2 regions of the Massilia sp. 01N417 genome follow, and region 1 is predicted to be linked to the other one. Evidence: riboswitches for the same ligand, from Rfam matches in the RefSeq annotation. Region 1 holds a riboswitch; the other holds the start of a gene.
What was found. Region 1 has a riboswitch for cobalamin ahead of AC1DOQ_RS26380 (TonB-dependent receptor plug domain-containing protein). Riboswitches for the same ligand answer to the same signal wherever they lie in the genome.
Positions count from the first base shown of each region.

Region 2: it holds a riboswitch for cobalamin, as region 1 does, so the genes downstream of both, AC1DOQ_RS23720 (TonB-dependent receptor) here and AC1DOQ_RS26380 (TonB-dependent receptor plug domain-containing protein) in region 1, are expected to answer to the same signal.

Region 1 is NZ_JBFTRS010000040.1:877-5,353, forward strand. It holds gene cobT (nicotinate-nucleotide--dimethylbenzimidazole phosphoribosyltransferase) at 1-554, shown strand, start outside; gene AC1DOQ_RS26370 (adenosylcobinamide-GDP ribazoletransferase) at 565-1,344, shown strand; gene AC1DOQ_RS26375 (histidine phosphatase family protein) at 1,348-1,893, shown strand; cobalamin riboswitch at 1,915-2,145, shown strand; gene AC1DOQ_RS26380 (TonB-dependent receptor plug domain-containing protein) at 2,219-4,069, shown strand; gene AC1DOQ_RS26385 (FecCD family ABC transporter permease) at 4,088-4,477, shown strand, end outside.
Region 2 is NZ_JBFTRS010000028.1:9,209-13,685, reverse strand. It holds gene AC1DOQ_RS23730 (hypothetical protein) at 1-575, opposite strand, end outside; gene AC1DOQ_RS23725 (M1 family metallopeptidase) at 572-2,797, opposite strand; cobalamin riboswitch at 2,938-3,230, shown strand; gene AC1DOQ_RS23720 (TonB-dependent receptor) at 3,307-4,477, shown strand, end outside.

The DNA of each region.
Region 1 (4,477 bases):
TGGTCGGCTTCGGCGAAATGGGCATCGGGAACACGACCGCCGCCGCCGCGCTGATGCACAAGCTGGCCGGCGTAGCGGTCGCGGATTGCGTCGGTGCCGGCACCGGCCTGTCCCCGCAGGGCGTGCTGCGCAAGCAGCAAGTGATCGAGGCAGCCGTCGAACGCCATGCGGGCGTGAGCGATCCGCTCGGCGTGCTGGCCACCTTCGGCGGCTTCGAGATCGCGATGATGACCGGCGCCATGCTGCAGGCGGCATCCATGCGCAAGACCCTGCTGATCGACGGCTTCATCGTCAGCTCCGCCCTGCTCGCCGCCAGCCGCATCGCGCCCGCCATCCTCGACTATTGCGTGTTCGCCCACTGCTCCGACGAAGCCGGCCACCGCCGCATGCTGGAACAGCTGGGCGCCCGTCCCTTGCTGCAGCTGGGGATGCGCCTGGGTGAAGGCACCGGCGCTGCGCTCGCGCTGCCGCTGCTGCACGCGGCCGCCAACTTCCTGAACGAGATGGCGACCTTCTCCTCCGCCAGCGTCAGCGAAAAATCCGCCGCCGAATAAAGACACCAAGATGCAGCAGGTCCGCCTCTTCTTCATCGCACTGCAGTTCTTCACGCGGCTGCCGATTCCATCCTGGGTCGGCTTCGAAGCCAGCTGGCTGCAGCACGCCTCGCGCTACTTCCCGCTGGTCGGCTGCGTGGTCGCGGCCATCGCGGCCGGGGTCTACTTCGCCGCCGCCCTCGTGCTGCCGGCGCCGGTAGCGGCCGTGCTGTCGACCGCCGCCTCGATCTACCTGACCGGCGCCTTCCATGAGGATGGCTTCGCCGATACCTGCGACGGCCTGGGCGGCGGCATGACCCGCGAGCGCGTGCTCGAGATCATGAAGGATTCGCGGGTCGGCGCCTACGGTGCGATCGGCATCGTCTGCATGCTGGCCGCCAAGCTGACGGCGCTGGCGATGCTGCCGCCGCGCGTGGCGGTCGGCGCCCTGTTCCTCGCTCACCCGCTGTCGCGCCTGGCCGCCGCTTCGCTGATCTGGAAGCTGGACTATGTGCGCGGCGAAGGCAAGGCCAAGCCGCTGGCCCAGCAGATGAGCGGCGCCGAATTCGCGATCGCGACGATGTCCGCCCTGCTGCCGGTGCCGGTCCTGCTGGCGAGCGGCTGGATCGCATCGCCGGCCGTGCTGGCGGCCGTGCTGGCGGCCCTGCTGGCCGCCTTCTGGCTGGGCCGCAAGCTTCACATGCGCCTCGGCGGCTATACGGGCGATTGCCTGGGCGCGGTGCAGCAGCTGGCCGAGGCCCTGATCTACGTGGGCGTGCTGGCCACCCTCGGCCATGGCGCCTGGACCTGAACGGTGAAACTCTACCTGGTCCGCCATCCTCAGCCCGAGGTCGGCCAGGGCCTGTGCTACGGCGCCAGCGACGTCGCGGTCACGCAAGCCGAGCTCGCGCGCGTGCATGCCAGCCTGCGCATGGCCGGCCTGCCCGGGCAGTTGCCGGTGATTGCCAGTCCGCTGCGGCGCTGCGCCGAGCTGGCGCGGCGCCTGCAGCCGTACGGCCTGCGCTTCGATGCGCGCCTGGCCGAGATGGATTTTGGCCGCTGGGAGCTGCAGCCCTGGGACGCGATCCCGCGCGACGAAGTCGACGCCTGGGCCGCCGACCTGCTCCACTACCGCCCCGGCGGTGCCGAATGCGTGCTCGACGTCGCGCGCCGCGTGGCGGCCTTCGTCGACGACCTGCGCCAGGCCGGCGATGCCGAAGCGCTGCTGGTCTGCCATGCCGGCACCATCCGTCTCCTGTGCGCCATGCGCGACGCCGGGAGCCTCGACGAAGCCGCATTGAACGCCGCCCGCAGGCCGCACCGCATCGCTTACGGCGAAGTCGTCACGCTGGAAGTTTGACAACACGACGGGCTATTGGCCGTATAATGTCGGCGTTTTGGTGCTCGCGCCTGTGTTCTCAGGCGCAGTTAAACGGGAAACACGAAGCTCCTTGAACGAGCCGACGTGTGCTGCCCCCGCAACGGTAAGCAAGTGCCGCATGACGCGAAAGCTGATGCGGCAACCGTCTTCTCATACCACTGTGCGCAAGCATGGGAAGGTCAGACGGCCACACTTGCCAGCCCGGATACCGGCCAAAAGGTGGAAGCGACCGGCTTGCCGGCGTTTCTGTTCAATCTGGCCTACGGGGACGTCGGCCGGTTGTCCACGAAAGAAAAACAACGTCATGAGCTTTCCCGTTTCACGGCAGGCGGCCGCGCCCCTGCTCGCCCTCACCCTTGCCCTGCCTTCGATTTCCGCCCTCGCCGATCCAGCGCTCGAGACCGTGGTCGTCACCGCCGCCCGCACGCCCCAGCGCGCCGACGAGGTGATCCCCGACGTTACCGTCATCTCCAGCGACGAAGTCGCCCGTGCCGGCGCCGGTTCGGTGGCCGACCTCCTGCGCCGCCAGCGCGGCATCGAGATCGTGCGTAACGGCGGCCCGGGCGCCAGCACCAGCGTCTATCTGCGCGGCGCCAACAGCAACCAGGTCGTGGTCCTGATCGACGGCGTGCGCATCGGCTCCTCGACCACCGGCGCCGCCAGCTGGAATGCGATCCCGCTGTCCTCGATCGACCACATCGAGATCGTCTACGGCCCGCTCAGCTCCCTGTACGGCGCCGACGCGATCGGCGGGGTGGTGCAGATCTTCACGAAGAAGAGCGCGGGCATGCCTGCCTTCAGCGCCAGCGCCGGCGGCGGCAGCTACGGCACCAGCCAGTATGACGCCAGCGTGCACGGTTCCACCGGCGGCGAACACAGCGTCAGCTACGCCCTGAGCAGAGCGCGCGAGGATTCGAGCGGTTTCTCGGCCACCCGCTCCGGCTCGTCGAGCTACAACAAGGACGACGACGGCTACACCCGCAACAGCGTGAACGGGCGCCTGGCCCTGCAGCTCGCGCCGGGACACGAAGTGGGCGCGCAATTCCTGAAGAGCCGCCTGCGCGCGCAATACGACAGCGGCGCCTCCAGCTACGACACCCACAGCGAGCAGGACATCGACAGCTATGCGGTGTTCCTGAACGATCACATCCTGCCGAACTGGCGCAGCAGCCTGCAGGCCGCCCGCTCGAACGACAGGCTGGGCAGCTTTACCAGCGCGGCCGCCAGCGGCGCCAGCCAGATCGATACGCGCCAGGATGAAACCACCTGGCAGAATACCTTCGACCTCGACGGCGATACCCTGCAGGTCCTGTTCGGCCACCGCAAGGAAGAGGTGCTGTCCAGCTCCAGCACGGCCCTGAACCGTTCGCGCATCACCGACTCGGTCGCCGCCGCCTACGATATGCGCCGCGGCAGCCACCTGCTCGATCTCAGCCTGCGCAAGGACCATTCCGTCTACGGCGGCAAGACCACCGGCGCGGCCGGCTATGGCTTCGAGTTCAGCAAGGACTTGCGCGCCACCGCCAGCGTTGGCACCAGCTTCCGCGCACCAACCTACAACGAGCTGTACTACCCGGGTTACGGCCTGCCGACCAACAAGCCGGAACAGGGCCGCAATGCCGAGGCCGGCTTGCGCTGGCAGGTCGCCGGCGCCGAGCTGCAGGCGAACTACTACCGCAACCGCCTGACCGACATGATCGTGACGCTCAATCCCTGCCCGGGCCGCACCGGCAGCTGCGCCTACAACGTCAACCACGCCCTGCTCGAAGGCCTGACGATGTCGGCCGAGACACGCCTCCATGGCCTCGACCTGCGCGCCAGCGTCGACCTCCAGGATCCGCGCGACGAGACCACCGGCAAGCAACTGGCGCGCCGTTCGCGCCGCCACGCCAGCCTGACGGCCGGCTACGCGCTCGACCAGTTCGACCTCGGCGCCGAGCTGCAGGCCTCCGGCAGCCGCTTCGACGACGCCGCCAACCTCAATCGCCTGGGTGGCTACGGCCTGCTGAACCTGTACACTACATGGCGGTTCACGCGCGACTGGTCGGTGCTGCTGCGCCTCGACAATGCGGCGGACAAGCGCTACGACCTGGCGCGCAACTACGGCACGGCCGGACGCAGCTGGTTCGCCGCGCTGCGCTACGGTATCCGTTAATTCACTCATCAAGCCAGCATGCATCCACTTCATCATTCCGCCGCGCGCCAGCGCACCACCATGATCGTCGGCTCGCTCCTGCTGGCCGCCCTTGCCTGCCTGCTGTTCTCCGGCACCACGGGTTCGGTCACGGTCGGGCTGGCGGAATTGCCGGACGCGGTGGATCAGGTGCTGCACGGCCGCCAGGACACGCTGGCGGCTTCGCTGCTGGCGCTGCGCGCAGGCCGCGCGCTGACGGCCTTCGTCACCGGTGGCGCGCTGGCGCTGGCGGGCATCATGATGCAGGCCCTGCTGCGCAACCCGTTGGCCGATCCTTATGTACTGGGAATCTCGGCCGGGGCCTCGGTCGGCGCCCTGTTCGCGCTCCTGATGATGTGCGCGGCGGTGGTGGTCGACGGCGCCGCCCTG
Region 2 (4,477 bases), on a different contig from region 1:
TGCGAAGCATGTTCGGCATCGCTTTCGAGGATCGCAGTCTCGGCGGTCTTGCCGGCCACCTTGAAGGCGATGCCGGCCACGATGCCCACGATGAGGAGGGGGAACACGCTCCACACCATCATGCGGAACATGCGCGCGTATTCCTGGGCGCCGCCGGCCAGCAAGTCGATCATGCCGGGGCGGCGCGGCGCCCGCGCCGCGTGGATGCTCATTCCCGCCAGCAGCGGCGACAGCAGCAGGGTCAGGCCGAGCGCGACGATGCCGCCGGCGCCGATCGCCGCGGCGAAGCGATCGCGCACGCTGCCCGCGAGGTCGGCGATCGCGATCATGTCGAGCTTCTCCGCCAGCTGGGCCGCATGGACGGAATGGTCGAGGCTCGCGCCCAGCATCTGCCACACCGGCAGGCTGGCGACGATGGTCGGCAGCAGCAGGAGCAGCGCCCACCACAGCAGCAGGCGCCACTGCAACGCGGCGCGCATGGCGCCGAACAGGGGCCGCAGGCCATGGCGGCGGCGCGCGCCGGCGTTCTGCGGCGCCAGGGAGGGCGAGTCGAGGGTCTGGTCGGTGTTCATCATACGGTCGCGATCAGGCTGAGGAGGTATTCGATGAAGGAGGACGCGTCCATGCCCCAGCGGCGTGCGGCGCTGGCGTCGGCCTTGAGGATGCGGCTGTCGTCCAGCTTGTTGGCGTCGAGGTAGTGCAGGCGCTGGGGATCGAGTTCGGCCGAGACGGCGCGCGCCGGCTTGACCCAGCTGAACTTGTGCCAGCTCTCGTCGGCGTCCCAGCGCACGGTTTCCGTGCTGCCGTCGGCGAACTTCACGACCAGGGTCTGCGGCACTGCGGCGCCGTAGCGGCGCAGCAGGACCTCGGTGCGGAAGGGGTAGGGGCCGAGGCCCTCCTTCGCCTTCGGATTCGCCTTGGCCCAGGCTTCGCGCGCCTTCTCGATGCGCTTGTCGAGGTCGGCCTGCTTGTCCTCGACCCAGCCGCTGCCGGCCTGGCGCGTGCCCGGCAGCGGCAGCTGTTCGCGGCTGCTGAAGTCGGCGATGCGGTCGTCGACCTTGGTCGCCGCATACACCTGCCGGGCGAATACCGATTCGACGGCGGCGCGCTGCCCGGTCACTTCGGCCAGCGTCTCGCGCAGGTCGGCGGTGCCCGGGTGGCGGAACTTCCAGCGCCGGTAGTATTCCTTGAAGGCGCGCTCCATCGGCTCCTTGCCGACGCGCGCCTCGAGGTCGCGCATCAGGGTCGCGGTGCGGCTGTAGACCGGGCCGATGTCCTGCAGGCGGTCGTAGGCGTTCTGGCCCGGCGCGTCGGCCGGGTCGCTGCGCGGCGTGCCCATGCGCTCGGCCGCGAAGGCGTCGAAGGCCGGCTTGATGCCGAGCCTGCGGGTAAACGGCGTGCCGGCATGGATCTTCTGGCCGCGGTCGCGGATCATGCGCAGGTCCCAGTACTCGTTCAGGCCTTCGTCCAGCACCGGTTCCTCGAACTCGTTGTTCGCCAGGATGCCGTAGAAGTAGCCGTGGCCGAATTCGTGGATGGTGACGAAGTCCAGCAGGTACTGGCTGGCGAGGTCCGGCTCGACCTTCGCATAGCCTTCGGCCGTGAAGAAGGTTGGATACTCCATGCCGCCGGCTTCTTCCGCGTTGTGCGGCGGGATCACCACGGTGAGGGTCTTGTAGGGGTAGGGGCCGAGGGTGTTCGAGAAATAGCTCAGCGAATCCTTGGCCGCCTTCATGGCCGGCGCGGCGCTGGCCGCGTACTCGGGCGGATACAGCACGGTGACGGTGACGTTCGGGCTGCCCGGGCCGGTCCAGGTCTCGACCATCGGCCTCGCGCTGCGCTTGTCCGCGGTCCAGGCGAAGTCGTGGACGTCGCCCTGCACGTAGCGGTGGGTCAGCATGCCGTGCTGTTCGACGGGTGCGCCCTGCAGCTCGCCGGTGGCGCCGATCGTGTAGTCCTTCGGCGCCGTCAGCCGCACGTCGAAACTGCCGAAGTCGGCGTAGAACTCCGAGTTCAGGTGCATCTCGTGGGCGTTCCAGCGCGGCGTGGTGGCGCCGCGTTCGCCCGGCAGTTCCAGCACGCCGATCTTCGGGAACCACTGGCCCATCAGGTGGAAAGTGCCGAAGTAACCGGTGCGCGCCATCACGCGCGGCAGCTGGGTGTGGAAGTCGATGTCGAAGGTGGTCGAGGCGCCCGGCGCCACCGCGGCGGGCAGGTCGAAGCGCACCACGGTATGGTCGGTGGCCGGGCCGTTGTCCGGATGGACGAAGGTCCAGGGCACGGTGGCGTCGCCCTGGGTCACGCTGCGCAGCGCGATGTGGCCCCATTCGCCCTCTTTGATGTCGACGCCGGAGCGGAAGGCGGTGTCGCGCTGGCGCTTCTCGGTGAAGAAGGTGCTGCCGGCGCCTTCGAAGGCGTTCATGTACAGGTGGACGTAGACGCTCTTCACCGGCACGCTGCTGCGGTTGCGCCAGGTGAGTTTTTCGCGGCCCGTCACGGTGTGCTTGACCGGGTCGAGGGTGGCGTCGATGTCGTAGTGGACGACGCGGTCGGACAGCGTCGTCTCGAGCCCGGTGCGGATGCCGCCCCAGGCGTTTGCTGCGCTTGCCACGGTGACGGCGGCTGCGTTCGGCGCCGCCAGCGGAATGCCGTCGGGCGAAGGCGCCGGCGTGCCGGCCGCGGCGGGTGCGGGCGCTGCCTGGTCCGGCCCCGCCAGCAGGTCGGCGGTGACCGCCACTCCCGCCGCCAGCAGGACGGCCGCCGCACCCGTGCGCAATAGTGTGGAACCCAATCTCATGCAAAGACCCCCAAGGATGGATTGTTTATTAAGTTGTATTTGTGTTCACACTATATGCGAAAACCTTGCTTTAAATCTCACAGATCGCTACAAACGGCGCCGAAATCGCCCCCGGACGGCAGAGTTGTTGCTTATTAGGTTTATAATTCGCCGGTTCTGGTGCCCGCACGCATGGTCTATGCGTGCAGTTAAACGGGAAACACGGAGCGCAGGCGCCCCCGGCGCCGCGCCAACGTGTGCTGCCCCCGCAACGGTAAACAAGCGCCGCCTTGATGGCGGCTGGCCGCTCCAATCACCACTGCGTTCAAGAGCGTCCTACAGAGCCTAGGGCAAGGCGATGCAACACCGCCCCAGGCTTTGTAGGACGCTCTTGCAGGAAGGTGGAGCGGTCTGTCTTGCTAGCCCGGATACCGGCCAGGACAGGGGGAAGCGGGCACTGTGCCGCGCTTCCGTGACGAGCCGGTGTGCGGGGACGCGCGCCGGCCTAACGATCGAACACTGAATAATCGATGAACTCCAAAAAGCCGCTCGCGCTGGCCTGCGCCATTGCCTTTTCCATTCCTTTTGCCGCCCAGGCCGACGAAGCGCTGCCCAGCACCGTCGTCATCACCGGCTCGCGTTTTCCCAGCAACGAGGCGCTGCAGCCGATCGGCGCGACCGTCATCACCCAGGACGAGATCCGCGAAGCCGGCGTCAACGACGTCAACCAGGCGATCCGCAAGATCGGCGGCGTGTTCGGCCGCCAGAGCCTGGATTCCTCGCCGGACTTCGCGCTCGACCTGCGCGGCTTCGGCACCAATGGCGCGCAGAACATGGTGATCATGGTCGACGGCGTGCGCCTGAACGAGAATGAGCTGACCAGCTCGGTCCTGTCGACGATCCCGATCGACACCGTGGAGCGCATCGAGATCACGCGCGGCGGCAGCAGCGTGCTGTACGGCGAGGGCGCGACCGGCGGCATCATCCACATCATCACCCGCCGCTCGGCCCAGCCGGGCACGCACGGCTCGGTTTTCGCCGAAGCCGGGCAATTCCGTGAGCGCGACGTGCGCGCTTCCCTGTCGCACGTGGCCGGCAATATCAGCGCGGACGTGGCCGTGGCGCGCCAGGACAACGACAACTACCGTGACAACAGTAACTTTATCCAGAACAGCGTGTCCGCCGGGCTGCAGCTCACGTACTCGGGCGGCCGCGCCGGCGTGCGCATGGAAAGCGCGCGCCAGGACCAGCGCTTCCCGGGTTCGCTGACCCTGGCCGAGTTCCAGGCCGATCCGACCGATACCAAGACGCCGAGGGACTTCGGCAAACTCGATACCGACCGCGTCAACGCCTACGCCGAATACCGCCTGGGCGCGGTCGACCTGGCGGCCGAACTGTCGCACCGCGAACGCGAAGCCGACTCGAACTACTACTTCGGTTCGTCGGCATCGGTCACGCATTACAAGGGCCGCCAGAACCAGTTCTCGCCGCGTGCGCGCTGGCTGCATGACATCGGCGCTGGCATGCTGAATGAACTCGTGGCCGGCATCGACGTCATCGACTGGAAGCGCAAGACCACGTCCGACTTCTCGCTGGCCGACGCCAGCCAGAAATCGAAGGCCGTCTACATGCGCGACGAGCTGCGCTTCGACCCGGCCCACGACGGCCGCGTGGCGCTGGGCGCACGCCGCGAGATCTTCG